DNA from 3 places in the Streptomyces shaanxiensis genome. Region 2 is predicted to be linked to each of the others. Evidence: riboswitches for the same ligand, from Rfam matches in the RefSeq annotation. Region 2 holds a riboswitch; each other region holds the start of a gene.
What was found. A riboswitch is a leader RNA that binds a small molecule or an ion and turns the genes downstream of it on or off. The one in region 2 is predicted to bind cobalamin.
Positions count from the first base shown of each region.

Region 1: it holds a riboswitch for cobalamin, as region 2 does, so the genes downstream of both, ABD932_RS09565 (SCO2321 family membrane protein) here and ABD932_RS27065 (ribonucleoside-diphosphate reductase subunit alpha) in region 2, are expected to answer to the same signal.
Region 3: it holds a riboswitch for cobalamin, as region 2 does, so the genes downstream of both, ABD932_RS42570 (cobalamin biosynthesis protein) here and ABD932_RS27065 (ribonucleoside-diphosphate reductase subunit alpha) in region 2, are expected to answer to the same signal.

Region 1 covers NZ_BAAAZY010000007.1:89,221-98,929, reverse strand. The annotation lists gene ABD932_RS09595 (cytochrome P450) at 1-42, shown strand, start outside; gene ABD932_RS09590 (aggregation-promoting factor C-terminal-like domain-containing protein) at 224-637, opposite strand; gene ABD932_RS09585 (ECF transporter S component) at 975-1,802, opposite strand; gene ABD932_RS09580 (ABC transporter ATP-binding protein) at 1,799-3,448, opposite strand; gene ABD932_RS09575 (CbiQ family ECF transporter T component) at 3,445-4,590, opposite strand; gene ABD932_RS09570 (SCO2322 family protein) at 4,583-5,230, opposite strand; gene ABD932_RS09565 (SCO2321 family membrane protein) at 5,320-6,546, opposite strand; cobalamin riboswitch at 6,663-6,813, opposite strand; gene ABD932_RS09560 (phosphotransferase) at 6,876-7,544, shown strand; gene ABD932_RS09555 (nuclear transport factor 2 family protein) at 7,590-8,030, opposite strand; gene ABD932_RS09550 (Strvi_7410 family MBL fold metallo-hydrolase) at 8,065-9,093, opposite strand; gene ABD932_RS09545 (hypothetical protein) at 9,170-9,376, opposite strand; gene ABD932_RS09540 (aldehyde dehydrogenase) at 9,525-9,709, shown strand, end outside.
Region 2 covers NZ_BAAAZY010000012.1:891,036-900,744, forward strand. The annotation lists gene ABD932_RS27050 (helix-turn-helix domain-containing protein) at 1-417, opposite strand, end outside; gene ABD932_RS27055 (hypothetical protein) at 510-749, shown strand; gene ABD932_RS27060 (ribonucleotide-diphosphate reductase subunit beta) at 662-1,675, opposite strand; gene ABD932_RS27065 (ribonucleoside-diphosphate reductase subunit alpha) at 1,675-4,059, opposite strand; cobalamin riboswitch at 4,185-4,339, opposite strand; gene ABD932_RS27070 (GNAT family N-acetyltransferase) at 4,392-4,898, opposite strand; gene ABD932_RS27075 (NACHT domain-containing protein) at 5,068-8,679, shown strand; gene mctP (monocarboxylate uptake permease MctP) at 8,716-9,709, opposite strand, start outside.
Region 3 covers NZ_BAAAZY010000036.1:20,872-30,580, forward strand. The annotation lists gene cobN (cobaltochelatase subunit CobN) at 1-1,410, opposite strand, end outside; gene ABD932_RS42565 (cobyric acid synthase) at 1,407-2,957, opposite strand; gene ABD932_RS42570 (cobalamin biosynthesis protein) at 2,954-3,895, opposite strand; cobalamin riboswitch at 3,995-4,140, opposite strand; gene ABD932_RS42575 (hypothetical protein) at 4,248-4,469, opposite strand; gene ABD932_RS42580 (inorganic phosphate transporter) at 4,513-5,745, opposite strand; gene ABD932_RS42585 (lysozyme) at 5,910-6,656, opposite strand; gene ABD932_RS42590 (class II aldolase/adducin family protein) at 6,863-7,603, shown strand; gene ABD932_RS42595 (alpha/beta fold hydrolase) at 7,771-8,898, shown strand; gene ABD932_RS42600 (hypothetical protein) at 9,082-9,709, shown strand, end outside.

The DNA of each region.
Region 1 (9,709 bases), on a different contig from region 2:
TGGATCAACGGCGTGAAGGAGCTACGGGTCAGCACCGGCTGACCCGTCCCGAGGGAGGCAGGAGCACCTCCTATCCCTACGCCCCGTTCCTGCCTCCCCCGAGACGGTTGCCGGTCAGTCCTGGCCGGGCATGGCGAAGGCGGCGGCCCCGGGGATCGGGGGCCGCCGCCTTCAGTCCTGCCTGGCGAGGTCGGCTCGGCACCAGTGGCTCAGTGCCAGTGGCTCAGTACCAGTTGTTGGCCTGCCAGAAGTTCCAGGCGCCGCAGGGGCTGCCGTAGCGCTCGTTCATGTAGTCCAGGCCCCACTTGATCTGGGTGGCCGGGTTGGTCTTCCAGTCGGAACCGGCGGAGGCCATCTTGTTGCCCGGGAGGGCCTGGACGAGGCCGTAGGCACCGGACGAGGCGTTGGTCGCGTTGGGGTTCCAGTCGCTCTCGTGGTCGACGATGTTCGAGAAGCACTCGTACTGGGCCGAGTCCGAGATCATCTTCTTCGCGATCGCCTGCGCCGAGGAGGTCGAGGTCGCGGCCTGCGCGGGGGCGGCGGCGAACAGGGAGCCGGCGGTGGCGGCGGCCAGGGCGGCACCGGCGATGGCCTTCTTCGGGGCGGAGATGCGGCGGAGGAGAGAAACAGCGGACACGGGGAGCCTTTCGTCGGGGACGGTGCGCCGCAGGCATGCCGGAACCACGCGATGCGAGGCGGGGGGCATGCATCGGCGCCGCGGCCCAGGTGGGCACGTCGGCGCCGTGCGACGTCCACCAGACAAGCAGGCCGGGAAGACGTCCGCAATGAGCCCTTTTGCTAGTTGTGGTCGTATGCGGGGGGAAGGTCGTTTGTGTGACGTGGCTCTCAACGGGCTGGTCAGAGGCCATATTGGCGTGCACATGGCGTCTGATTTGTCCGACTAAGGTGGATCGTAGGTGATGTGGGTCATGTGGGGTGGTTCACCGGGTCGGTGACTGTCCGCGCGTGGGGTCTCACCGTGCGGGAGCGTCGAATGTGACCGGGCTCTCGAAGGCCGCGCGGCGGGTGGCGCGGCGCAGCGCCTTGAGGATCGCCGGGCCGAGCGTGAGGGTGAGGACGACCGTGACGATCGCCCGGCCCAGGTCCCAGCCGAGCGAGGTGGCCAGGCAGTACGCGACGAAGCGGGCGAGGTTGGCCAGGGGGTCGAGGTCCGGGTCGAAGGCGATGTTCGACGCGCCCCGCGGGAGAAACGGCCAGCCCTGCATGTTCATGGCCGTGCCGTACGCGAACGCGGCGAGGAAGCCGTAGCCGGCCAGCAGGAGCAGCTCACCCCGGCCGCGAAGCCGGTCCGGGCCCGGCAGCAGCCCGGCGCCCATCGTGAACCAGCCCATCGACAGCATCTGGAACGGCATCCATGGCCCCACCCCGCCCGTGAGCAGCGAGGACGCGAACATCGTCACCGCGCCGAGGACGAAGCCGAAGCCGGGGCCGAGGACCCTGCCGCTGAGCACCATCAGGAAGAACATCGGCTCGATGCCCGCCGTACCGGCGCCGAGCGGCCGTAGCGCGGCCCCGGTCGCCGCCAGCACGCCCAGCATCGCCACCGCCTTCGGGCCGAGCCCGGACTCGGAGATCGTCGCGGCGACGACGGCGACCAGCAGCAGAAGCAGGCAGGTGAACAGCCAGGGCGCGTCCTGCGCGTGGGCGCTCACCTGCGAGGTGGGCGGGGAGAGGAAGGGCCAGCCGAGCGAGGCGACACCGACCGCGCTGACCAGGACGAGGGTGGCGATGGAGCGGGGGCCGAGACGGATGGGGCGGGCCTGCGGCTGGGGGGTGCTCATGACAGGGCCTTCCGCACCTGCGTGACCGTGAGCCACTGCTGTGGGGCCAGGATCTTGGTGACCTGCGGGGCGAAGGACGGCGAGGAGACGACGACCTCCGCCGTCGGGCCGTCGGCGATCACCTCGCCCTCCGCGAGCAGGATCACCCGGTGGGCCAGCTCGGCGGCCAGCTCCACGTCGTGGGTGGCCAGGACGATGGCGTGTCCCTCGGCGGCGAGGTCCCGCAGCAGCGTGACCAGGCGGGACTTCGCCGCGTAGTCGAGGCCGCGGGTCGGTTCGTCGAGAAGCAGGAGGGGCGGGCGGGCGGTCAGGACCACCGCCAGCGCGAGCGTCAGGCGCTGGCCCTCGGAGAGGTCGCGGGGGTGGGTGTCGTCGGGGATGTCCGGGAGGAGTTCGGAGACCAGGGCGCGGCAGGTGCCGGGTTCGGCGCCCGCGTCTGTGTCGGCGGCGGTGCATTCGGCGGCGACCGTGTCGGCGTAGAGGAGGTCGCGGGGTTCCTGCGGGACCAGGCCGACGCGGCGGACCAGGTCGTGGGGTGAGGTGCGGTGGGGGACGGCTCCGCCGACGTTCACTTCGCCGGCGGAGGGTTTGATCAGGCCGACCAGGGTGTTGAGCAGGGTGGACTTGCCAGCGCCGTTGCGGCCCATGAGGGCGATGGTTTCGCCGGGGGCGACGGTGAGGTTGATGTGGTGGAGGGCGCGGATGTGGTCGCGGGTGACGGTGAGGGCGTGTGCGCCTACTAGCTCGGGGGGTGTGGATTGTTGGCGGCTGCGGGTTCGTCGTGGCTGGTCGCGCAGTTCCCCGCGCCCCTGAGGGGCGATGTCGTTTCGTTCCTCAAGTTGTTGCCGTAGGGCCGCTGCCCGTCGCCGCGCGTCGCGAACCGTCAATGGGAGGGGCGCCCAGCCTGCCAGGCGGCCAAGGCCTACGACTGGCGGGTACACCGGGGATACGGCCATCACCTCCGCCGGAGTGCCCAGGATCGGGGGCGCTCCGGGGGAGGGGAGAAGGGCGATCTGGTCGGCGTACTGGACGACCCGTTCCAGGCGGTGTTCGGCCATCAGGACCGTCGTGCCGAGATCGTGGACCAGGCGTTGGAGGACCGCGAGGACTTCCTCCGCGGCGGCCGGGTCCAGGGCCGACGTCGGTTCGTCGAGGATCAGGACGCCGGGGTGCGGGGTGAGGACCGAGCCGATCGCTACGCGCTGCTGCTGGCCGCCGGAGAGGGTGGAGATGGGGCGGTCGCGGAGGTCGGCGAGGCCGAGCAGGTCGAGGGTCTCCTCGACGCGGCGGCGCATCACGTCGGGGGCGAGACCCAGTGACTCCATGCCGTAGGCCAGTTCGTCCTCGACGGTGTCGGTCACGAAGTGGGAGAGGGGATCCTGGCCGACCGTGCCCACCACGTCCGCGAGTTCGCGCGGCTTGTGGGTACGGGTGTCGCGGCCGGCCACCGTGACGCGGCCGCGCAGGGTGCCGCCGGTGAAGTGCGGGACGAGTCCGCTCACCGCGCCGAGGACCGTGGACTTGCCCACGCCCGACGGGCCGACGAGCAGGACCAGTTCGCCCTCGGGCACCTCGAAGTCCACGCCCTGGACGGTGGGTTCGGCGGCGCCGTCGTACGTCACGGAGACGTTCTCGAAGCGGATCACGACGGCTCCTTGAGGGCGGGACTCTGAGGTGACGGAATTCTGGGGGAGGGACTTCTGGGGGCGGGGCTGATGAAGGCGGGGAGCAGGCCCAGGAGGACGGCCGCCGCCGGCCACAGGGGGAGGGTGGGTGCGACGAGGGGGATCACGCCGGGGTTCAGGGCCGCCGGGTCGCGGGTCGCGGCGAGGGTCAGCAGGGCGGCGACCGCCGCGCCGGAACCGGCGACCAGCCAGGCGCGGGTGTTCCAGCGGTCGGGGCGGTAGCGGGTGCGCAGGGTGCGGCGACCGCCCAGGCGCAGGCCCGCCAGGGCGGCGGTGAGTCCGGTGAGCAGCACCGGCAGTCCGTACGTGCCGCCTTCGGCGGTCAGCAGCCCGTACGTTCCGGCGCAGACGCCGAGGAGGCCGCCGAGGGTGAGCGCGGTGGTCGTACGGCGGACGCGGGGCGGGACGTCGGCGGTACGGCCGTAGCCGCGGGCGTCCATCGCGGCGGCCAGGGCGACCGAGCGCTCCAACGCGCCCTCCAGGACCGGGAGCCCGACCTGCAGGAGGCCGCGGATGCCGGTGTCAGGGCGGCCGCGCAGGCGGCGGGCGGCGCGCAGGCGCTGGACGTCGGCGATGAGGTTGGGGGCGTAGGTGAGGGCCACGACCACCGCGACGCCCATTTCGTACAGGGCGCCGGGGAGGGACTTGAGCAGGCGGGTGGGGTTGGCGAGGGAGTTCGCGGCGCCTACGCAGATGAGGAGGGTGGCCAGTTTGAGGCCCTCGTAGAAGGCCTTGACCAGGGTCTCGGCGGTGACCTTGCCGCCCAGGCGGATGCCCTGCGCCCAGTGGGGGAGGGGGACTTCGGGGAGCGTGACGATCACGTGGGTGCCGGGGAGGGGGGAGCCGAGGGTCACCGCGAAGAGGAGGCGGATGAGGAGGACGGCCAGGGCGAGTTTGACGAAGGCCGTGTAGGAGCGGGCCCAGGGGGCCTGGGGGCGGCAGGTCGCCACCACGTAGGCGGAGGTCGCTATGAGGAGGGTGAGGAGGAGCGGGTTGGTGGTGCGGGTCGCGGCGGTGCCGAGGGCCAGGGACCAGAGCCACCAGGCGCCGGGGTGCAGCTGGGACGACTGCCCACCGCTACGGATGCCTGAGTGACTAGGCATTCCGGCGCCGCCGTGCCTGCCATACCGCCGCCGCGCCCAGCACCGCCACCACGGCGATCCCGGCCACCAGGCCCACTGACGGGCCGCCCTCCGAATCGTCCTTCTTCTCCGCCGCTTCCTTCTCGGCCGCCTGCTCCTCGGTCGCCGTCGGCTTCCCGGCCCCCGACACCTGCTCCCCGCACCCCTGCTCCGGATAGCCGGCGATCGCGCACAGCAGGGCGTTCGTGTCGTAGCGCAGGGGCTTGGCCACCGAGGCCAGGGCCTCTGCCGTGGTGGCGTCGGCGGGGACGCGAGCGCAGGCCGTACGGCGGGCCGGTGGGGTCTCGTCCGACGGGGCGTCGGCGGTCGTGCCGAAGTCGATGACCAGCGCCACCCGCTTCTCGCCGTCCCGCGCGGGCGTTCTCGCGCAGATCACCTCGAACACGGCGGCGCCCCTCGGGCGGGCCGCGTCCTTGGAGTCCTCGCTCACCGCGAAGCGGAAACCCTGGACGTCGCCGTCGGACGGGCGGGCCGTGGAGGGGCCCTGGGTGGCGTAGGTCCAGGTGTCGCCGTCGCGGTCCCAGAAGGACCAGTAGCGGTAGCCGGTCGCCTGGGCGGCCTGGGCCGCGCCGACCAGGAGGGTCAGCGCGGCCAGGAGCAGGGCGAGGGTACGAGGGACGGCGAGGGTACGACGGACAGCGAGGGTACGGCGGACGGCGAAGGGACGGCGGTTGGCGAGGGCGTGGCGGATCACGGTCGCTTGCCCTTGTTGCGGCCGCTCATCAGGAAGCCGATGCCGATGCCCGCGACCAGGCCGACGCCGATGATCCACCACAGGCTGACGCCGTTGTCGTCGTCCTGCTTCTCCTGCGACGGCTTCTCCGACTCCGTCGCCGCCGTCCGCGGCGCCGGGCCCTGCGCGTTGAGCTGCTTGACCAGGTCGGTGCCGCCGAAGTCACGCGGGTCGGCGCCCGCCGCGTCGGCGGCGAGGATCAGCTGGGCGTAGGCGGCGGGGCCGCTCTGGGCGGCCCACTGGGCGGCGTTGCGCTCCAGCCAGCGCACGGGCTTCTGCGCTGCCTGGGTACCGGCCCGGGCGGCGAGGGCGACGACCGCGTCCGCGGTGTTGCCGTAGTCGGGCTGGTCCTCGGCGCCGGCGAGGGCGGACTTGAGGTAGCCGTCCTTCTCGACCGCCTTCGTCAGGTACGCGGCGCCGTTGGCAGAGGCCTGCTCCGCGGTGAGGTCGGAGGCGTCGGCGCAGGCGACGTCCTTCTTGTCGCCGGCCTTCGTCGCCAGCATGCCCGTCCCCAGCGTGCCGACCACGGCCGCCGCCGTCGCGTCCGCGTTGGCCGCCAACTTGCCCTTCTTGTCCGGCTGGTAGGCGAAGGCGCCGCCGTCCGCGCACGGCAGGGCGAGCTTCAGCAGCGCGTCGTAGGGCGACTTGCCGTCCTTGCGGACCTCGGCGGGATCCTCGCCGACGGCGTTCAGGGCGCCGATCACGACGGACGTCGAGTTGGCGTCGCTGGCTCCGCCGGGCGTGTAGCCCCAGCCGCCGTCCTTGTTCTGCGCGGACTTCAGCCAGGTCACCGCCTTGCCGGTCTCCTTCTCGTGCCCGCCGACCGCGGCCAGGCCCTGGACGGCGGCGGCCGTGCTGTTGGTGTCGACCATGGTCTTCGCGTCGCACGCCTTGGCGGGGTCGGCACGGAACGCCGCGAACGCCCCATCGGCGCACTGCTGCCCGGCCAGCCAGTCGATCGCCTTGACGGCGGGCTGTACGTCCATCCGGCTCTGCGCGATCAGCGCGAGGGACTGGCGCCAGACGCCGTCGTACGTCGGGTCGGCGGTGCCGTACAGGCCGGCGGGGAGCGCGACGGACGGCGACGCGGACGGGGTGTGGTCGACGGCGACGGCGGGCGTGGCACCGGCCGTGCCGATCACGGTGACGGCGGCCAGGGCCGCGGCGCTGCGGCGGACGTACATGATCGGCGGGTGCCCTTCCCTCAGGGGGCCGGGCAGCACAGGGGAGTCCCCCGGGCGGCTCGGCTCCGCATACCTCGACGGTGCCGTGCTCCGGCCGGTTGCCGGTGCACGTGAGCCGGTCACGAATCCGTACGGGGCGATCCGGCTCACCGGCCTTCGACGACCGGTTCACGGTTGCGGGTCAGCGCCGGATTTGCACCGGCTTCCACCTGTACGGGTGTGATGACGACGCCGTCACTCTACCCGCCCGTAACCCGGACGCTGAGGGCCGCCTGCGCGGGCGGGTAGCTTCGGCCGTGAAGGAAGCGACAGGGGGGACCGTGGGGATCGTGGGGAGACTGCTCGGGTCGGGGCGTACCGCCGACGTGTACGAGATCGACGAGGCGTGGGTGCTGCGCCGGGACCGGGAGGGGTACGGGGACGCGCTCGCCAAAGGGGCGGTGATGGCGCACGTCCGCCAGCACGGCTATCCGGCGCCCCGCGTGCGGCTCGCCGACTCCTCCCGGACCGAGCTGGTGATGCAGCGGCTGTCGGGGCCGACGATGCTGCGGGCGCTGATCGAGGGGGAGATGGACGCGCAGGAGGCGGGCGGCATCCTCGCCCGGCTGCTGCGGCAGCTGCACGGCGTCCCCGCGCGTGGGCCGCAGGGCCAAGTCCTGCATCTCGACCTGCATCCGGACAACGTCGTCCTCACGCCCGACGGCCCGTACGTGATCGACTGGGACAACGCGAGCGAAGGCGATCCCGGCCTCGACTGGGGCTCCTCCGCGGTGATCCTCGCCCAGGTCGCCGTAGGAGACGAAGCCATCGCCGAGCCCGCCCGCGCGCTCCTGGCCGGCCTGCTCGCCGACCCGTCCGGCCTCACCGAGAACGGCCTCACCGAGAACGGCCTCGCGGAGGCGCTGCGCCGCCGGGCCGCGAATCCGACGATGACTCGGCGGGAGGTCGAACTGCTGGGTGCTGCGGAGGAGTTGATCCGTACGTTCCTGCGGGACTAGTTCCATCCGTCTCCGCGGGAGCGGCCGCCGCCGCATCACAGGCGCCTAGTCGCCGGCCCTCGGGGTCGGGCCGCCGAAGGGGAGGTGGAGGGTGCGCGCGGTGAGCAGCCAGGTGCCGTCCGGCTGTCTGCGGAAGGCGTCCTCGTAGGTGCCGATCTGGACAGGAGGTCCGGGCGGGACCATGCCGCCGGTGTGGCCGTCTACGCGGTACGTCGTGAAGTACGAGACCGCCGTCGCCGTGTCCGGGGAGGTGACCGTGACGAGGATGTTGGACATCATGCGGCGGGAGAGCCGGTCGGCGGGGCGGGAGCCGAAGTACGCGCGGAGTGCGTCGCGGCCCTGGACCAACCGGTCGCCCTCCGGCCAGGACCAGGTGCCGTCCTCGGTGAACAGCTCGGCGACGGAGGCGGGTTCGCCGAGGTCGAGGCGGTGGACGAAGTCGATGACGATGCGCTCGCAGGCGCGTTCGGCGATAAGCTGCTCCATGGGCACGTATTAAACGGCCACTTGAACAGGCCACTTAAACGGCCACGTACGTCACCGGCTCACTCCCGGCCACCGCCTCCGCCCTCCCCAACTTCACCAGCCGCCGCAGATGGGCCTCCGCCTCCGCGATCGCGATGTTCCTCGATCCATACGGGATTTGGTCCCAGGGCCGGTTCCACTCCATGCGCTCGGCGAGCTGCCAGGGCGTGAGGGGTTCGGCGAGGAGGGCGAGGAGGCCGGTGAGGCGGGACTCGTGGTGGGTCAGCAACTCCCGTACGCGGGCGGGCGCGTCGGTGAACGCGTGCTGGTGGGCCGGGAGGATCTCGGCGGGGGCGAGGCCGCCGACGCGTTCGAGGGAGGCGAGGTAGTCGCCGAGGGGGTCGGTGACGGCCGTGTCCTCGGGGTCCTCGTACAGGCCGATGTGCGGGGTGATCCCGGGCAGCAGATGGTCGCCGGAGAACAGGCGTCCGCTGCCCGGGAGTTGGGCCGGATGCTCCTCCTCCAGGTGCAGACAGACGTGGCCGGGGGTGTGGCCCGGGGTCCAGATCGCGCGCAGGCGGCGGCCGGGGAGGCCGAGGAGTTCGCCGGGGACGATCTCGCGGTCGGGGAGGGCGGGGGAGAAGCCGGGCAGGGTGCTCGGGCGGCGGGCGGCGCGCAGGGGGGACACATGGGCGTCGGGGGCGCCGGCCGCGGTGAGCTTGTCCGCCATGTAGGAGAACCAGCGCTCGGGGTGGGTCGCGCGGGTGCGCCGTACGATCGCCGCGTCCGCCGCGTGCATCGCGATCCAGGCGCCGGAGGCCTCGCGCACCTTGGCGGACAGGCCGTGGTGGTCGGGGTGGTGGTGGGTGATCACCACGCCGTGGACGTCACCGGTCGCGGTGCCGCATGCGGCGAGGCCCTCGGCGAGGGTGTCCCAGGAGGCCGGGTCGTCCCAGCCGGTGTCGACGAGCACCGGGCCGCGGTCGGTGTCGACGACGTACACGAGGGTGTGGCCGAGCGGGTTGTCAGGGATGGGGACCTGGATGGACCGGACGCCGCCGCCGTGGTCGTACACCTGCGCCATGGGCTCCCCAATCGCCGCGACACGTTCCGGCCGACCGGGCCACTATAACTAGAACGAGTTTCGATGGGAGCCTGAGTCACCCAGGCTTGGCGTTCCGTATCCGCTCCGGGGTCCAGTACTCCCTGATCTCCTCGGGGCTCTTCGTCTCCCGGTGGACGGACACCCCGTTGCCGTCCGTGACGCCGTCCCACTGCGAGACCATCCATGCGGCGCCGCACACCGCCGTCGTCATGGCCGCCGTGAACATCGCCCAGGCGCGCCTGCGCTCACGGTTTGTCGTCATCCGCGGTCCTCCCCGTCGACTTGATCAGCGTAGGCGTCATTGATGTGCGATCCGTGGACTCCTCGTAGTGGAACTGGTATCAGTTCCAGAAGTATCTGATGGACCGTCAGAGTCAGAATCCCAGTAAGGCTCCGGGGAGGCGCCGGCCATGACCGAGCTCGTGGAACACGGACAGCTGTTCATCGGCGGGGAGTTGACCGACCCCCTGGGCAAGGACGTCATCGAGGTGATCTCGCCGCACACGGAGGAGGTCGTCGGACGCGTGCCGCACGCCTCGCCGGCCGACGTCGACCGGGCCGTCGCGGTGGCGCGGAAGGCGTTCGACGAGGGGCC
Region 2 (9,709 bases):
ATTCCTCAGGGCCAGCTCCTCGGCCTGCCGCCAGTGCACACTGCACCGCCGCCCGTCGAGGAGCCCGGCCGCGCCCAGCACGAAGACGCCGGAGCACACGCTGAGCACCCGGGCGCCCCGCTCGACGGCCCTGACCAGGGCGTCCAGCAGCTCGGCCGGATACTCCCGGGTGACGTAGTCGCTCCCCGCCGGCACGGCGATCAGGTCGGCCTCCTCCAGCCGCTCCAGGCCGTACGGCGTGGAGACGCAGAGCCCGCCGACATGGGTGCCCAGCGTCGGCCCTTCCGCCGAGACGACGGCGAAGTCGTACGTGGGCAGGTCCTCGTCGCTGCGGTCGATGCCGAACACCTCGCAGACGACGCCCAGTTCAAAGGGGTGCACACCGTCGAGGAGGACGGCGGCGACGTTTTTGAGCATGCTGCCAGTGTGCCTCGGATGTGGCAGTAAATCGAGGGTGTGCGGCAGTCCTGCCACTGTTCGTAAGGAGTGTCCGGCGTGACAGTGGTGTCATGACTACGGAACAGACACAGACACTGCTCGCGATGATCGCCGTCCTCGGGATGTTCGTGCTCCTGGTCCTCCCGTCACTGATCGGCGCGGCGCGCGACCGGCGCATCGACCGTCAGATCAGGGAGGCCCAGGAACGCGACCGGAGCGAGGCTCAGAAGTCCTCGTCCAGGTCGACGGTGCCCTCCACCGCCACCTGGTACGCCGACGGACGCCGCTCGAAGAAGTTGGTCAGCTCCTGAACGCCCTGCAGCTCCATGAAGGAGAAGGGGTTCTCGGAGCCGTACACCGGAGCGAAGCCGAGCCGCGTCAGACGCTGATCGGCGACGCACTCCAGGTACTGCCGCATCGACTCGGTGTTCATGCCGGGGAGGCCGTCACCGCACAGGTCGCGCCCGAACTGGAGCTCGGCCTCGACGGCCTCCCGCAGCATGTCGGTGACCTGCTGCTGGAGTTCGTCGTCGAAGAGCTCCGGCTCCTCCTTGCGGACGGTGTCGACGACGTCGAAGGCGAAGCTCATGTGCATCGTCTCGTCGCGGAACACCCAGTTGGTGCCGGTGGCCAGGCCGTGCAGCAGGCCCCGGCTGCGGAACCAGTAGACGTACGCGAAGGCGCCGTAGAAGAACAGGCCCTCGATGCACGCCGCGAAGCAGATCAGGTTGAGCAGGAAGCGACGCCGGTCGGCCTTGGTCTCCAGGCGCTCCAGCTTCTCGACTTCGTTGATCCACTTGAAGCAGAACTCGGCCTTCTCCCGGATGGAGGGGATGTTCTCGACGGCGTCGAAGGCCGCCGCCCTGTCCTCCGGGTCGGGCAGATAGGTGTCGAGCAGCGTCAGGTAGAACTGGACGTGCACGGCCTCCTCGAAGAGCTGCCGGCTCAGATACAGCCGCGCCTCGGGGGAGTTGATGTGCTTGTACAGCGTCAGCACCAGGTTGTTCGCCACGATCGAGTCGCCCGTCGCGAAGAACGCGACCAGCCGGCCGATCATGTGCTGCTCGCCCTCGGACAGCTTCGCCAGGTCGGCGACGTCCGAGTGGAGGTCGACCTCCTCGACGGTCCAGGTGTTCTTGATCGCGTCCCGGTAGCGCTCGTAGAAGTCCGGGTAGCGCATGGGGCGCAGGGTCAGCTCGAAGCCCGGGTCGAGGAGATTGGCGTTACGGGTGGTCATTACTGGCAGGCCTCGCAGGACTCGGGGTTTTCCAGGGAGCAGGCGACGGCGTCGGGCTCGGCGACCTGCTGGACGGGGATGGTCTTCTCGGGCTGCGCCTGGCCCTGGGCGGCGCGGGCGATGCGGGTCGCCGGGCGTGAGCGCAGGTAGTACGTCGTCTTCAGGCCCGACTTCCAGGCGTACGCGTACATCGAGGAGAGCTTGCCGATGGTCGGCGTCTCCAGGAAGAGGTTCAGGGACTGGGACTGGTCGAGGAACGGGGTCCGCGCCGCCGCCATGTCGATCAGGCCGCGCTGGGGGATCTCCCACGCCGTGCGGTACAGGGCCCGTACGTCCGCCGGGATCCAGGCGAAGTCCTGCACCGAGCCGTTCGACTCGCGCAGCGCCTCGCGGGTGCGGGCGTCCCAGACGCCCAGGTCCTTCAACTCCTGCACCAGGTAGGAGTTGACCTGGAGGAACTCGCCGGACAGCGTCTCGCGCTTGAACAGGTTGGAGACCTGCGGCTCGATGCACTCGTAGACGCCGGCGATCGAGGCGATGGTGGCGGTGGGCGCGATCGCGAGCAGCAGGGAGTTGCGCATGCCGGTCGTGGCGATACGGCTGCGCAGCGCGGCCCAGCGCTCCGGCCAGGTCAGCTCGACACCGTAGTGGTCGGGGTGCAGGACACCCTTGGCCGTACGGGTCTTCTCCCAGGCCGGGAGCGGGCCGTTGCGCTCGGCGAGGTCGGCGGAGGCCTCGTACGCGGCGAGCATGATGCGCTCGGCGATACGGGTGGAGAGCGCCTTGGCCTCCGGCGAGTCGAAGGGCAGCCGCAGTTTGAAGAAGACGTCCTGCAGGCCCATCGCGCCCAGGCCCACCGGCCGCCACTTCGCGTTCGACCGGCCCGCCTGCTCGGTCGGGTAGAAGTTGATGTCGACGACCCGGTCGAGGAACGTGACGGCCGTGCGGACCGTGGCGTCGAGCCGCTCCCAGTCGATGTCGCCGGTCATCGTGTTCACGAAGGATCCGAGGTTGACCGACCCCAGGTTGCAGACCGCCGTCTCCCCGTCGTCCGTGACCTCCAGGATCTCCGTGCAGAGGTTGGAGGAGTGGACGACATGGCCGGGCAGCGCCGTCTGGTTGGCGGTGCGGTTGGCGGCGTCCTTGAAGGTCATCCAGCCGTTGCCGGTCTGCGCGAGGGTACGCATCATGCGGCCGTACAGGTCACGGGCGGGGATGGTCTTCTTGGCGAGCCCGGCCGCCTCCGCCTTGCGGTAGGCCGCGTCGAACTCCTCGCCCCACAGGTCGACCAGCTCGGGCACGTCCGACGGCGAGAACAGCGACCACGGCTGGTCGGCGTTGACCCGGCGCATGAACTCGTCCGGGATCCAGTGCGCGAGGTTCAGGTTGTGCGTACGCCGGGCGTCCTCACCGGTGTTGTCGCGCAGCTCCAGGAACTCCTCGATGTCGGAGTGCCAGGTCTCCAGGTAGACCGCGGCGGCACCCTTGCGCCGGCCGCCCTGGTTCACGGCGGCGACGGAGGCGTCGAGCGTCTTCAGGAACGGGACGATGCCGTTGGAGTGGCCGTTGGTGCCGCGGATCAGCGAACCGCGGCTGCGGACGCGGGAGTACGCGATGCCGATGCCGCCGGCGTGCTTCGAGAGGCGGGCGACCTGGTGGTAGCGGTCGTAGATGGAGTCCAGCTCGTCGAGCGGGGAGTCGAGGAGGTAGCAGGACGACATCTGGGGGTGCCGGGTGCCGGAGTTGAAGAGGGTGGGGGAGGAGGGGAGGTAGTCGAGGCGGCTCATGAGCCCGTAGAGCGCGGCGACTTCATCGACGGAGCGGACGGTGTCGTCCTCGGCGAGACCGGCGGCGACGCGCAGCATGAAGTGCTGGGGCGTCTCGATGACCTTGCGGGTGATCGGGTGCCGGAGCAGGTACCGGCTGTGCAGGGTGCGCAGGCCGAAGTAGCCGAAGCGGTCGTCGGCGCCGGTGTCGATCAGGGCGTCGAGGCGGGCCGCGTGGATCCGCGCGAACTCGGCGGTCCGGTCGGCGACGAGGCCCTCGCGGTGCCCGACCGCGACCGACTCGGTGAAGGACGTGACGCCCTGCGAGGCGGCCTCGGCGGCGATGGAGATGGTCAGCAACCGGGCGGCCAGCCTGCTGTAGGCGGGGTCCTCGGAGATGAGGCCGGCCGCCGCCTCGGTGGCCAGCTCGCGCAGCTCCGCCTCGTCGGCGCGGGCGGACCGGCCGCGCAGCGCGGCGGCGGCGACCCGGCCGGCGTCGGCGTCGGGGAGGTCGGCGGTCAGCTCGGTCAGGGTCCGCAGCAAGGCGGTTCCCGGGGCGTCCTCGTCGATGGCGACGGTCGGGACGGCTGAGGCCGGATCTGCTGGCGCGATGGTCACGTGGGGGCTCTCCCTCGCTCGGCACGGGGGCCTTGCGGAGGGCAGGGGGCAGCACACGAGCGCACGCGGCGTCGCGTCCACCGACCCACTCCACGAGGCCCGGACGTCAGAGCGCACCGGCCGGGTGGCCGGGCGCGCTGTCGGCAGGTCCTCGGACTGACTCCTGTGCGCGCCGTGTCCCGGGAACCGCGTCCCGGGAGCAGACATGCACAAGTACACCGTTGCGGGACAGTTCCGGATTCGCACCGGATTCCCCTGCGGCGACAGCGAGGACGAGCATACATCTTGTGCTCACCCGCCACGCCACCCCCAGATGTTGTGTCGCGCTGGTTTCAGAGCGTCAACTCATAGGTGAGAAGAGTGATGTCGGTGAGGTGCGGGATCGGATTCCAGTCCCGATCCGGTGTGCGGACGAAGCCCAGACGTTCGTAGATGCGGTGGGCGCCGTGCATGGTGCGCTGGGAGGACAGGACGATGCGTACGCAGCCCTCCGTGGCCCGTGCGCGTTCGACGCAGGCGCGTACGAGGGCCTCGCCGGCTCCGCGTCCCCGCGCCGTGTGATCGACGGCGAGCATCCGGATCTCGGCCTCGCCGGAGCGGGCTATGTCGGCCATGGGGCCGCCGGACGGGACGAAGGTGACGCCGCCCAGGAGCTTGTCGCCGTCGGTGGCCACCAGTACCTCGGCGGCGGCCGCCCGCCTTGCCACGTCCTTCAGTACGCCGAGGTACTCGTCGTGCTCGCCGAAGTCGAGGAGGCCGTCCTGGAGGTAGGCCTGGGCGGTGATCTCGCCGAGTGCCTCGTACTCGGCGGGTCTCGCCTGCCGGATCACGATGTCCATGCGGCCGAGTCTGCCGGACCGGTACGGCGGCGGCCTGGGGTTTTCGCCGAGGGCCGCCGGGTTGCGGGGAGTTCCGGGAGTGCTTCCATGGAGGTAGGTGTCGGCGCCCGCGGTCCCTCCGTTTCGAGAGCCTTCTCGGAAGGAGACGCACGATGACGAGGGTCGTCCGATGACGAGGGTCGTCCGTCACCCGCCCGGCAAGGAGCGGCCGCGCAACGCGCCGATGGCGACACTGGCTCCGAGGCGGGCGGGCAGCTGGGCCAGGCGGGGGTTCGTGGGCCACTGGCACCGGCTGACGATCCGTCTGGAGGCCCGCCGCGGCACCACCCGCCCCAGGAAATGGCGCCGCTGGATCTCCTACACCAACGTCACCCGGGCCGTCTGGATCGTGGCCGCGCTCGCCCTGCTCGCCTGGGCCGTGCAGGGCCTGTACATCGTGATCACGAGTAACACGACCCGCTTCGAGAAATGGCGGCAGGACAGCGAGGGGTTCGACGCCGTCATGCGCTTCGTCGGCCCGGTGCTCGGCGCGTCGATCGCCGCCACCCTCTTTCTGTTCTGGTGGTACCGGTGGACCAAGCGGCGCTATCTCGCGAAGGCGCGGGACGACCCCCACCGGCTGGTGCTCACCGCCGGCCCGGACACCGCCGAGATCGTGGGCCGGGAGGAGATCGCCCAGGTCATCGCCGAACGGCTGCGGGAGCGCGACACACGCCGGCCCTATCTGCTGGTCGGCGGCGTCGGCGTGGGCAAGACCGCCGTCCTGGTACGGCTCACCGAACTGCTGGCCGAGCAGAACGCCGTGCCCGTGCCGATCCGGTTGCGGGACGCGACCGGCGACCTGAACTTCGAGCGCATGGCCAGGCAGCGCTTCGCCGAGGAGGCGCCCCGGGGCATCCTCGCGCGCAGCAAGACCGACCGGGTCTGGCAGCAACTGCTCGCCGACGACAAGCCGGTCGTCATCGCCGACGGGCTGGAGGAGGCCCTCCTCGGCGACGGCCTCCAGCAGAACCGGGACAACATCATCCGGCGGGCCATCGAGCGGGCCCACGCCGAGAAACTCCCCCTCGTCATCGCCTCCCGGCCGCACAGCCCGCTGGAGAGCACTCCGGCCGCGATCGTGGAGTTGGAACCGCTCAGCGAGGAGGAAGCCCTGCGCTTCGTCCAGGCGCGGGTCCCGGAGACGGACGAGCGCCGCGTGGACTGGATCGTGGAGACGGCCGAGGTCACCGAGTCACCCGTCTACCTGCAGATAGCCCGTGAACTGCACCGCCACGGAGCCCTGGAGCACGATCGGCCGGACGACGACCCGCAGCACATGAACACCCGCAGCCGTGACCGCGGCACACTGCGGCTCTGGCTGCTGCAGACCTGGGACGAGGCGCTGTGCGAGGGCCGGCTGCGCGAGGATGTCACCCTGTCCCGGCAGGAGCGCCGCGACACCCTCGAAGTGGTCTCCGCGCTGGCCTGCGTAGGACTGCTCCAGGACCGTCTGGAGGTCGGCTTCGGGGAGCTGCTCGACACGGACGTCCACCCCGGTCCGGTGCGGCGCGCGCAGGCCCGGGCCGAGCACCTGTGGTCCAGCGGACGCGGCTTCGACCGGTACGGCAGGCGGGGCAACGTCTTCTCCGAGTGGCACCGGCAGCAGATCTGGGACGTGCTCTGCCGGCGGCTCGGCCCGGAGGAGCGCAGGAGGCTGCGACGGGGCAACATGGACCAGTGCCGTGCCGCCCTCGCCCGGATCGCGCGCAACGCGGACAAGCTCGGGCTGGTGGAGGGCTTCGAACGCAGGGTCCGTTTCCCGCACAGCATCATCCAGGCCTACTTCGGCTACCGCGTCCTGAACCACCTGGGCGAGCGGGGCGCCGGAGAACTCGTCGAGCAGGCACTGCAGCCCCCCGGCCCCAGCCGCGAACTCCTCATGGCCCTGGTGCTGTTGTCACGTCGGCGGACGGGGGCGCTCAGGGCCCCGCGGGACGGTGTCCGGGCCGAGGCGAAGTCGGAGATCGAGGAGTTGCTCCGCCGGTCGCCCGTGGGCGGACACAGCCTCGCCCGCCGGCTCTGCACGGCCGCGCGCCGCCGCACCGACGACTCCAAGGCCCTCGATCTCTACACGGCGGCCGTGGAGATCGAGAGCGTGGAGGAGGTCCCCAGGCTGCTCGACGACATCGTCGGCGAAGTCCGCAAGAGGTGGACCGGTTTCAAGGGGGACCGGCGCACCCTCGACGACGCCAAGCTGAGGCTGCTCAGGCAACTGGGAGCCGCACTGCGGAGCGTCTCCGCCAGGATCGACACCACTCCGCTCTACGAGGACCTCGTCGAGATCGGCATCAAGGAACCCTCCTACTCCATACGCCTGGCCGCGGCCCAGGAGTTCGGCACCGGCGGCAACGCGGCGTTCGCCGTGATCCGCGGGCGGGTCGGGCTGAACAGCGACCCCGTGAAGGAGTACAACGACAGACTCGCCGAACTGAAGGCCTGGAAGCGGCAGGAGTACGAGCGATGGGCCGAGCGCATGTCCAGGGCGAGGGCCGCCGGCGCGCCCTCACGGGCCAGGTCCGCGCGCATCGGCCGACTGCAGCAGGACCGGCGCCGACTCAACCAGGACTACCGCCGCAAACGGGTCGACCTCTTCCGGGAGTTCGTGATGCGTGCCTGGATGATCCCCATGCTGCTGGGCTCGGTCGACGAGGCGCACCGAGACGAGGTCCGGGAACGCCTCACCAAGTGGCTGCGCCACCTCGACCCGAACGCCACCGACGGCGCCCCCGACCTGCCGCTCGCCCTGGAGGCCGCGCTCGCCCAGGGCTTCAAGTACGCGGCCAACCGTCGCAAACGGCACCCGGACGTCTACCCGGCCGGCCGCGCCGACCTGATCCGGCAGGCGGAGACCGTGCTGCAGCAGTCCCGGTGCTGGTACGCGCAGCTCATCCTGCTCCAGGCGCTGTGCCTGTGGGAGCTCCCGGACACCGTGGGCGCCCACGAGCGGGGCGCGCACGCGAGGTCCGGCAAGGACGGCAGCGACGGCACGCGTGAGCCGTCCCGGGCGATGGGCGGGACGAGCGCCATACAGACCGTGCAGCGGTGGCTGTCGATGGCCGGCACGGTGAACCGGGCGCCCGGGCCTTCCGGGGGGAACGGTGACGCGCCCCGGCGGCTCCTGCATCCGTTCGTCGCCGAGGCGGGAGACCTGGTGGCCCTCGCGCTGGAGACCGGGCAGCCTGAGCGGTTCCTCTGGATCGACGAGAAGGGCGTCGCCGACAACATCGGCGCGCGCACCGGCAACTCCGAGGCGTACCGCAAGCACAACCTGTGGATTCCGCCCTCGGTCGGATGGAGCACCCTCGACGCGCGCGCCCAGCGCCTGGTCGCCGACGTGCTGGTGATGCTGAACCTCATCGACCGGGACGGACATCCGGACGAGGTCGAGGAGCGGATGGCCCGCGTGGAGCAGCCGGGAATGCCGCTCCCACCGTGCATCCGCAGCGACCGCGGCCCGCTGCGGCCCGGTCTGCGGGCCGGGATGTCGGACCCGCCCACACCCGGCTCGACCTGTCTGCCCGACTGCAAGTTCCAGCTCTGCCCGTACCCGCCCCGGGGCTGTGTGCCCAGGGGAGAGATCCGGGAGCCGTTCTGCCGCCAGCAGCAGGCCCTGCTGCCGGGACGCGTGCGGCGCCACCTGCCCAGGGGCCTGCGCAGGAAGACACCGCACTGGGTCAGCATGCGGGTGACGGAACTCGACGGCTTCTGGCAGCAAATGGCCGGGCGTACGCGCAGCTAGTGCTGCCGCGGTACGCCCGGCCTCCGAGCAGGTGAACTAGTGCTTCGCCACCGGAAGTTCCACCTTTACTCCGGGGTCGCCCGCGTCCGCCGTGTAGTCCTCCGGCTTCGTCTCGTCGACGCCCTCCGGGGCCTTCACGGCCTTCAGGACGAAGGTCAGAACCACGGTGACCACCACGTTCAGCACGAACGCCGTCAGGCCGATGTAGCCGATCTCCCCGATGCCCGGGATCTCCTTCGCCGAGCCGCCGAAGTGCTTCTGCGTCGGGGAGGCGACACCGTACGCGGCGATCGTGCCGTAGAGCATGCCGACCGCCCAGCCGGCCAGCAGGGCCCAGCGGTGGAACCAGCGCGTGAACAGGCCGCCGACCAGGGCCGGGAAGGTCTGCAGGATCCAGATGCCGCCGAGGAGCTGGAAGTTGATCGCGACCGTCTTGTCCATGGTCAGGACGAAGACCAGGGCGCCCACCTTCACCAGCAGGGACACGAGCTTGGAGACCTTGGTCTCCTGCGCGGGCGTCGCGTCCGGCTTGATGAAGTCCTTGTAGATGTTGCGGGTGAAGAGGTTCGCCGCCGCGATCGACATGATCGCCGCCGGCACCAGAGCGCCGATGCCGATCGCCGCGAAGGCGACGCCCGCGAACCAGTCCGGGAACATCGTCTCGAACAGCTGCGGGATCGCCAGCTGACCGTTCTGCACCTTGATGCCGGCCGCGATCGCCATGAAGCCCAGCAGGGCCAGCAGGCCGAGCATCAGGGAGTACAGCGGCAGGATCGTGGTGTTGCGGCGGATCACCTCACGGCTCTTCGAGGAGAGCGTCGCGGTGATCGAGTGCGGGTACATGAAGAGCGCGAGCGCGGAGCCCAGCGCCAGCGTGGCGTACGTCCACTGCCCCGCCTCGGCCGGGACGAGCGCACCGCGCGGCGCGCCCGTGGCCGGGTTGGTCTGGTTGTACGCCTCGCCCGCCCTGGCGAAGATCTCGTCGAAGCCGCCGAGCTTGATCGGGATGTAGATGATCGCCACCGCGATG
Region 3 (9,709 bases), on a different contig from region 2:
CTCGCCGAAGCCGCGCGGCGGCTGGATCATCACGACGACGTTCCCGAACTGGAGAGAGGCGAGGACGATGTCGTCGCCATCGACGTAGAGGGACCCCGGCGGCTCGCCCCAGGCCTCCAGCATCGCGTCCCGCAGCTCCGGGTCGAGCTTGTCGAACCAGGCCTGATAGTCGGCCAGCGGCACGCGCGCGGGCGCGGACGCCAGCTGGTCCTCGGTCAGCCACTCGACGTCGTGCCCGCCGGCCTCGATGAGGCGGTGGATCAACTCGTCGCCGTTGTCCGGGTACTCGGTGACGCCGTACCCGGCCTGCTTGAGCGCGTCCAGGACCCGTACCGCCGACGCGGGCGTGTCGAGGCCGACCGCGTTGCCGACGCGCGAGTGCTTGGTCGGGTAGGCGGTGAAGACGAGCGCGAGCTTTTTCTCCGCGTTCGCCTTGTGCTTCAACTGCGCGTGCCGTACGGCGATTCCGGCGACGCGCGCGGCCCGCTCGGGGTCGGCGACATAGACCGGGACGTCGTCCGGGCCCTGCTCCTTGAAGGAGAACGGGACGGTGATCAGGCGGCCGTCGAACTCGGGGATCGCGACCTGCATCGCCGCGTCCATGGGGGAGAGGGCGGCGTCGGACTCGTCCCAGGCGCTCTTGGAGGACGTCAGGCACAGACCCTGCAGCACGGGCACGTCGAGCTCGGCGAGCCTGCCGATGTCCCACGCCTCCTCGTCGCCGCCCGCCGACGCCTGCGAGGCGTGCGTGCCACCGGCGGCGAGGACGGTGGCGACGAGAGCGTCGGCCTTCCCCAGGATCTCGTACAGCTCGGCGTCGGCCCCGCGCAGCGAACCGCAGTAGACGGGAAGGGCGTTGGCGCCGCGTGCCTCGACGGCGTCGCACAGGGTGTCCACGAAGGCGGTGTTGCCGCTCAGTTCATGGGCCCGGTAGAAGAGCACACCCACGGTCGGACGGCCTTCCTGGACCGTTCGGTCGCCGTGGACGCCGTACTCCGGCATCTTCTGCGGCTCGACGAACCCCTCGCCCGTCAGCAGCACGGTGTCGGAGAGGAACCGGGCGAGCTCGGTGAGGTTGGCGGGGCCGCCCTCGACCAGGTACTTCAGCGCCTCGGCCACCACACCGGCCGGCACGGACGACTCGGCCATCAGCTCCGCGTCCGGCACGGCCTCGCCGCCCAGCAGCACGGTCGGGATGCCCGAGGCCTTGAGCCCGGCGAGCCCGTCCTCCCAGGCCCGCTTGCCGCCCAGCAGCCGTACGACGGCGATGTCCGCCCCGTCCAGCAGCGCGGGCAGCTCGGCCTCGACGTCCAGGCGGGTCGGGTTGCCGATCCGGTAGTCGGCACCGGAGGCGGCCCTGGCCGCCAGCAGATCAGTGTCGGCGGTCGACAACAACAACACAGTGCTCATGCGGGCGCTCCCGGTGGAATGAAAGGCAGTCCTTGCGGCGCGCCCGACTCGATGAGCCGCCAGAGCGCGTCCGTGTCCGCGTGCTGTTCGATCAGATCGCCGAGCCGGTCGAGCTGCTCCTCGCGCAGCGCGGCGAACGACGTGTCGGCGGCCGGCACAAAGCGACGGCCCGCGGCGGCCGCCACCTCGCGCAGGAACGCCCGCCGGAAACCGTCCGACTCCAGCGAGCCGTGCCAGTGGGTGCCCCAGGTCTGCCCGACCCGGCAGCCGTCGAGGAAGGGTTCGCCATCGGTGATGGAAGCGACCCCGTGATGGATCTCGTACCCCTCGACGGGCTCCCCGAGGGCCTCGCCGACGGGCCGGGTGAGGGTCTTCTCGCGGGCGAACCGGACACGGACGGGCAGGATGCCGAGCCCTTCCACGTGCCCGCGCCGGCTCTCGACGTCGTCCTCGATGTGCTCGCCGAGGATCTGGAAGCCACCGCAGATGCCGAGGACGGGCCGACCTTCGGCGGCCCTGCGCCCGATGGCCTCCGCAAGCCCCCGCTTCCGCAGCCACTCCAGGGCACGCACCGTCCCACGGGTCCCCGGAATGACGACGAGGTCGGCGTCGGCCAGCTCCTCGGGCCGGTCCACGAACCGGACGACGACGCCCGGTTCGGCGGCGAGGGCGTCGACGTCGGTGAAGTTGGACATGAGCGGGACGGCACAGACGGCGACGCGCAGCACGTCCTCCCCGACCGGCGGGGCGACGTTCGACTCCCGGACGGTCCCGCGCAGGGAGACCCGAAGCCCGTCCTCCTCGTCGATGCCGAGGCCGTGCTGGAACGGGAGGACGCCGTAGGTGCGCCGCCCGGTGAGCCCGTGGAGCATGTCGAGACCGGGCTCCAGGAGACCGACGTCCCCGCGGAACTTGTTGACGAGGAACCCGGCGACGAGCTCCTGGTCTTCCGGCGAAAGGAGGGCCACGGTGCCGAAGAAGGAGGCGAAGACGCCGCCACGGTCGATGTCACCCACCACCAGCACGGGCAGCCCGGCATTGCGGGCGATGCCCATGTTGACGATGTCGGTCCGCCGAAGATTGATCTCGGCCGGGCTGCCGGCCCCCTCACAGATCACCGCGTCATAAGTGCCCCGCAGTTCGGCGAGGCACTCCAGGACGGTCCCGAGGAGCTTCTGCTGCCGCCCCCCGTGCAGCCTTTTCCCGGGGGACGACCCCCCAGACCCCCCGAAGAAGCCGCGCGCACTGAGCTCACCGACCGGCTTCCCGAGCAGCACGACCTGACTGCTCTGCTCGCCACCCGGCTTGAGCAGCACGGGATTCATCAGCGCGGTCGGCTCGACGCGACAGGCCTGCGCCTGCATGGCCTGAGCCCGCCCGATCTCGGCGCCTTCCCTCGTCACGAACGAATTCAGGGACATGTTCTGCGCCTTGAACGGCGCGACCTTGACCCCCTGCCGTACCAGCCACCGGCAGATCCCGGCGGTGACGACGCTCTTGCCGGCGTCGGAGGTGGTGCCGGCGACGAGAAGCCCACCGCCCGTCATGACGTACGCCCCTTCACGATGCGGCGAGCGGCGACACAGGCGCCGAGAGCCAGCCAACTGACGCGCTTCGACAGCCGTACGGCCCGCTCGATGTCGTGGACGGCGACGGTGCGCCCCGCCCCGTTGAGGACGGGCCGGTGCTCGACCCGCCCGCCGTACGACAGGGTCCCGCCCAGCCGAACCCCGAGCGCCCCCGCGAACGAGGCCTCCACGGGGCCTGCGTTGGGGCTCGGATGCTTGGCGGCGTCGGCGCGCCAGGCCCGTACCGCCCCTCGGGGATCGCCTCCGGCGACCGTCGCGAGTACGGCTGTCAGCCGCGCCCCCGGCCACCCGGCGACGTCGTCGAGCCGCGCCGAAGCCCACCCGTACCGCCGAAACCGGGGCGACCTGTGCCCCACCATGGCGTCCAGCGTGTTGACGGCCCGGAACCCGAGCAGCCCCGGCACCCCGCCGACGGCGCCCCACACGAGCGCCCCCACCACCGCGTCGGAGGTGTTCTCGGCGACGGACTCCACGACGGCCCGCGCGATCCCGTCGGCGTCCAGCGCCTGCGGATCCCGCCCGCACAGATGCGGCAGCCGTTCCCGGGCCCCCTCGACGTCCCCCGTCTGCAGAGCACGCCCGATGACCCGGGCCTCGCGCGCGAGCGAGGTCCCGCCGACAACGGCCCAGGTGGCGGCGGCGGTCAGTGCGACGGAGGCGGTACGGGACGGACGGACGGCTCGCTGCGCGACGGCACCGAGCGCCACGGCACCCCCCGCACACACGGCGGTGTGCAGCGCGCCCCACCCCCGGTGATCCCGCCACGCCACCTTCTCCACGGCCCCTGCGGCCCGCCCGAACGCGGCGACCGGATGCCCGCGACGCGGATCGCCGAGCAGCAGATCACCGAGAAGTCCGGCGGCGGCGCCGTACGCGAAGACGCGATCGGCACGCATCGGGGTCAGCCGGCGTTCGGTTCAGACGAGGGTCCGAGACTGCATGTCGATCGGCAGGCGAGCATCGCGTTATGTCCTCACTCAGGGTGTCCACGCCCTGGTACGACGAGACCGGCGGCGAGAGTTCCTGGCTCCCGGGGCTATCTACCCCGGTGACAGTGGCGGGACCGCGCCGGATTCACACCGGCTTCCTCTCCTGCCGCCGTATATGGCTCCGGCAGTCCACCATGGGGTTGGAAGGGGCGTCAACTTGCCTTTGACCTGCGACGGGAGAGTGTGCGAAGGCCCACACAGACGTGAGGTGCGGGACGGTGGTCCGTCCCGCACCTCAGGTGTTCTCGCGCGCTGTGCGTCAGGCCACGATCAGATAGATCCCGTACCCCACGGCAGCCGCGCACGCCGCGAAGCACGCATACGCCCCCGTCACCGCGAGCGCGGCCGAGCCCCCCTGCGCGGAGGCCTTCTCCTGGCGGGACAGGCCCGCGATGCCGAGGGTGAACAGGCCCACCAGGGCCACGGTGACCACGAGGCTGACGCCGAAGACGGAGCCGAGAGCTGCCCAGTCGATCTTCATGCTTCTACTTCCTGAGGAGATAAGTCGAGTAACCGGGCGGGAGTCAGACGGTGGCCTGCGAAGGCGCTGCCTCGGAGGCGGGGGCCGGAATCGTGGCCGACAGGTCCTCGGTCGCCGTGCCCGCCGGAGGCGGGGTCACCGCGGCGATGGCGGTGGTCACCACGCCGGCCGGCTCGTCGGTCTCGTTGACGTTCGTGTGGTCGACGACCTCGCGGCGGGAGACCTTCCAGATCGCGGCGCTGGAGGTGACCAGGAAGACCGCGACGAGGGCGGTGCCCCAGGCGCCGAAGCCGGTCACGTACTCCGCGAGTGCGCCGACCAGGGCCGCGGCCGGGAGCGTGAGGCCCCAGGCGACGAACATGCGGGTGGCGGTCGACCAGCGGACCACGCCGCCCTTGCGGCCGAGGCCCGCGCCCATCACCGCGCCGGAGACGGAGTGCGTGGTGGAGAGGGAGAAGCCGAGGTGGGAGGAGGCCAGGATGACCGTCGCGGCGCTGGTCTGGGCGGCGAAGCCCTGCTGCGGCTGGAGGTCGGTCAGGCCCTTGCCCATGGTGCGGATGATGCGCCAGCCGCCGAGGTAGGTACCGAGCGCGATGGCCACGCCCGCGGAGAGGATGACCCACATGGGCGGGTCGGAGTCGGGGGCGAGGGTGCCGCCGGCGACCAGGGCGAGGGTGATGATGCCCATCGTCTTCTGCGCGTCGTTGGTGCCGTGGGCGAGGGAGACCAGGCCGGCGGAGGCGATCTGGCCGGCGCGGTAGCCCTTCTTCGAGGCGTTGCCGTCCGCCTTCTTGCCGAGGCTGTAGGTCAGGCGGGTGGCCAGCAGCGCGGCGATGCCCGCGACCAGCGGGGCGGCGATCGCCGGGATCAGGACCTTGGTCACCAGGACGTCGCCGTGGACCGCGCCGACACCGGCGGAGGCGATGGTGGCGCCGATCAGGCCGCCCATCAGGGCGTGCGAGGAGCTGGACGGCAGTCCGACCAGCCAGGTCAGCAGGTTCCAGAGGATCGCGCCGACCAGCGCGGCGAATATGACTTCGGGACGGATGCCGGTCTCGTCCACGAGACCTTTGGAGATCGTGTTGGCGACCTCCACGGAGAGGAAGGCGCCGACAAGGTTCAGCACGGCGGACATGGCCACCGCGACCTTGGGCTTGAGCGCACCGGTCGAGATGGTCGTGGCCATCGCGTTGGCGGTGTCGTGGAAACCGTTCGTGAAATCGAACGCGAGTGCGGTTACCACCACAATCGCGAGGATCAGCGAGAAGTTTTCCATTTACCCAGGCAATCGTTCGAGGTCATTGGCCGGACGAACGTAGGTAACCTGAATGAACGGAAGGTGAACTGAGGCAGGCCGCATGGTGTCCGGGAGGGAGGGCTTTCCTCAATGGGGGAGGGTCCCCGTTCCGCCGGGCAGCGCGCGGCCCAGGCGCCGCAGGGCTAGTAGCCCCGGGCGAACTTCCGCAGCTGGGTCATGGACCCGTTGAAGAGATTTTGATCACCCGGCAGGCTGCCGCCGTTGTCGTACTGCCAGATGGTCCAGAACTGCCATCCGGCCGGCAGCGCCCCCGCGCTGGAGGAGTTGTAGCGGGCTATCCACAGCGCGTGATTCGAGGCGAAGGCGCGGCTGGCGCCGGTGCACGTGTTCCACCAGTGGGTGGTGGTGTAGATCACCGGGCGGCGGCCGGTGAGCCGCTTCACCTCGTTGCTGAAGGACTGGATCCAGCTGACCATCTTGGCCTTGCTCAGTCCGTAGCACTTGTGCTTGCTGTACGGGTTGTATTCGATGTCGAGCGCGGGCGGCAGAGTCCAGCCGTCCGACGTCCAGCCGCCGCCGTTGCGCACGAAGTGCTGCGCCTGTGTCCTGCCCGCCGACTTGTTCGGCAGGGCGAAGTGGTACGCGCCGCGGATCAGGCCCGCGTTGCGGGAGCCGTTGTACTGCTGGTTGAAGTACGGGTTGCGGTAGGTGTGGGACTCGGTCGCCTTGACGTAGACGAACCGGGCGCCCTTCGCCTTCGAGCTCTGCCAGTTGACGTTCTTCTGATGGGAAGAGACGTCGTGCCCCTTGGGCTTGCCGGCTGCCATCGCCGGGATCTCGGCGAGTGCGGTTCCCCCCAGCGCGAGTGCTGCCACGGATGCCGCTATGAGGCGGGAGCGGTGACGGGACGGTTTGTGATCACGGGCCATATTTCCCCCCGGAATGGCGACGTGCACGACAAATCCCCCAGAGATTACTGGAGGACCGTTGAAAGCCGATCGAACTCAGGCCAAGCCGGAGGGAAGGGGATTCCTCCTGATATGTCATCTTCCGGATGCCTGCCTTCCGCCCTAAAGTGCCCCGGCCCGTCGGCGACTTGAGACCGCCTCGCGGTCGCGCCTGGCAGGATCGCCGCATGGCTGAGGAGCGGCGGGACCAGCGGGGCGATCGGGATGCGCGGGATGCGCGGGAGGGCGCACAGGAAGTGGGGGAGCCGTGGGGCAGAAGTGCGCGGGCCGAGGAGACGGAGGCCTGGGAGGCCCTCGTGGCCACGGCGCGGCGCACCGTGTCCGACGGGCTGGTCGTCGGCACGTCCGGGAACGTCTCGGTGCGGGTCGGTGACACGGTGCTGGTCACGCCGTCGGGAGTGCCGTACGACCGCCTGACGCCGGACGATGCGACGGGGGTCGACCTGGACGGCAGGCAGGTGCTGGGGTCGCTGGTGCCGACGAGCGAGCTGCCCATGCATCTCGCCGTCTACCGGGCCACGGACGCCGGTGCCGTCGTCCATACCCACGCGGTCCACGCGACGGCCGTCTCGACCCTCGTTCCCGAGCTTCCACTGATCCACTACATGGCCGGCGGCCTCGGCGGACCCGTCCGAATCGCCCCGTATGCGACGTACGGCACCGAGGAGTTGGCCGAGAACATGCTCCGGGCGCTCACCGACCGCACCGCCTGCCTCCTCCAGAACCACGGCACGATCAGCTACGGCACGACCCTGGACCAGGCCTACGACCGTACGGCCCAACTGGAGTGGATGTGCCGCCTGTGGCTCACGGCGTCCTCGGTACCGGGGCTCGCGCCGACACTGCTGTCCAAGGAGCAGGTGGCGGAGGCGGGGGAGCGGTTGCGGGGGTATGGGCAACGGGGGTGAGGGGTGGGGCCTCGGGTGGTGGAGGTGAGGGACGGGGCCCGGGTGGTCGGGGTTGCGTGGCCGACGCGTCGCGCCGCCGGCCCACGGCGACGACATCACGGCACTTGACCTCACCCGGAGTCGTCCTCCCACTGGCCGGTCGCCGGGTCCGCCCGGACACTGGAGCTGTGCGCACTGTCAAAGCGACGGCCGCTGCCGTCACCGTGGCTCTGGCCGCCGGCGCCGCGAGCGTCGCGGCCGGTCGGTTCGCCAGTGGGGCCGCGTTGACGGCGCCTCCTGGCCGGCCCCTGCCCACCGAACCCCGGCTCACCGTGCACGCCACGGCCGCCGGCCAGATCGCGCTCACCCGCGACCTCGCCTCGCTGCGCCCCGGCACCTACGGCCTCTCCGGCGACGGCTCGCACGCGGTCGTCGGCCCCGTACTGCCCGCGGCGAACCACTCCGCCGACACCGTGGTACGCCGCCTGGAGCGCGTCACCCACGGCACCTTCCAGCCCGGCGACACCGTCTGGCTCACCCCGAACGTGTACGTCGGCAACCCGAGCGCCGCCCTCGGCCTCGACCACGCCGACGTCGACATCCCCGGCGAACTCGGCGCCCTGCCCGCCTGGTTCGTCCCCGGCAGCCGGGGCACCTGGGTCATCGCGGTGCACGGCCTCGGCACCACCCGCGAACACGCCATGAACGTCATGCGGTTCCTCAGTGGCCGCCACTTCCCGGTCCTCGCCCTCTCCTACCGCGGCGACCTCGGCGCACCCCGCCCGCCGGACGGACTGAACCACCTCGGCGAGACCGAGTGGCGCGACCTGGACGCGGCGATGCGCTACGCCGTGCGGTACGGCGCCGAACAGTTCGTCCTGCTCGGCTGGTCCACCGGCGCGACCATGGCACTGCGCGCCGCCGCGCACTCGGGCCTGCGCGACCGTGTCTCCGGCCTCGTCCTGGACTCCCCGGTGCTCAACTGGGAGGCCACACTGCGTGCCCTCGCCAGGGCCCGCCACACGCCGAGCGTGCTGCTGCCGCTCGCGGTCCGCGCGGCACAGGGCCGCACCGGCCTGGACCCCGACCGCGACACCGGCAACGGTGCCCCCGACCGCCTCACGGTGCCGACCCTCGTCTTCCACGGCCCCGGCGACAGGGTGGCCCCCTGGACCCTCTCCCGCCGGCTGGCCGACGCCCACCCCAACCTGGTGGCCCTGCACACGGTCCGCAACGCTCCCCACGCCGCCATGTGGAACGCCGACCCCGAGTTCTACGAAGAGGCCCTGCGCCGCTTCATGACACCGCTCATGTGACGCCGCTCGACCGACGTCGCCTCCCCTCTCTCCCGCACCGGTGGCACAGGTTCCGTTTAACCCCGTACCACTGGCCTGTTATCGGTCCTTCGCCGCCCGCAGGGCCCCGTGCGTTGGCCATCCCCGTAGCCCCTCGTGACATTCCGTTTGGGTTTTCGGACCGTCAACCGGAAGACTGCACCCGTGACGTCCCGTATCCCGCGCGACTCCAGGCTTCGACTCGTCCGCCCGCGACCCCTGGCCGCCGCCCCCAGAGCCGTGAACCAGCGACGCCCACGGCGCCCCGTTCCTCGCCCTCCGGAGGGCACACCGGCACCGTCCGAGCTGGCCAGAATGGCTCGCTCCGGTCTGGCCACCGCGGCCCGCGTCGCCCACTGGGCCGACGCCGCCCTGCGCCCCGGCCGGGACGGTGCCGACTCCGACGGCAAGGGCACCCTCTCCGACGCGACCGCCGAACGGGCCGCGATCGACCTCGGCCTGACCGTGGCTCAGGTACGCGCGGACTGGGACACCGCCCGGCTCGCCGGCCTCGTCGAGGTGCACGGCGACAGCGCACGGCCCGGCTGGCGACTGCGCGCCTGGGACCGCGACGACAGCGCCGTCCTGCGCGGCTGGGTCGCTCTCTTCGACGCCTGGTCGCTCGCCCACCCGGAACCCGAGCGGCTCGCGCACGGCGCCGTCGCCGACGTCGTGTCCGCCATGCCCCAGGTGCTCTCCTTCCTCCAGCTGTCCGCCGGGCCCGTCCCCGTCGAGCAGCTTCTGGACCTGCTGGAGCAGCGCGTCACCGAACTGCGCACCGAGAGATGCGAGA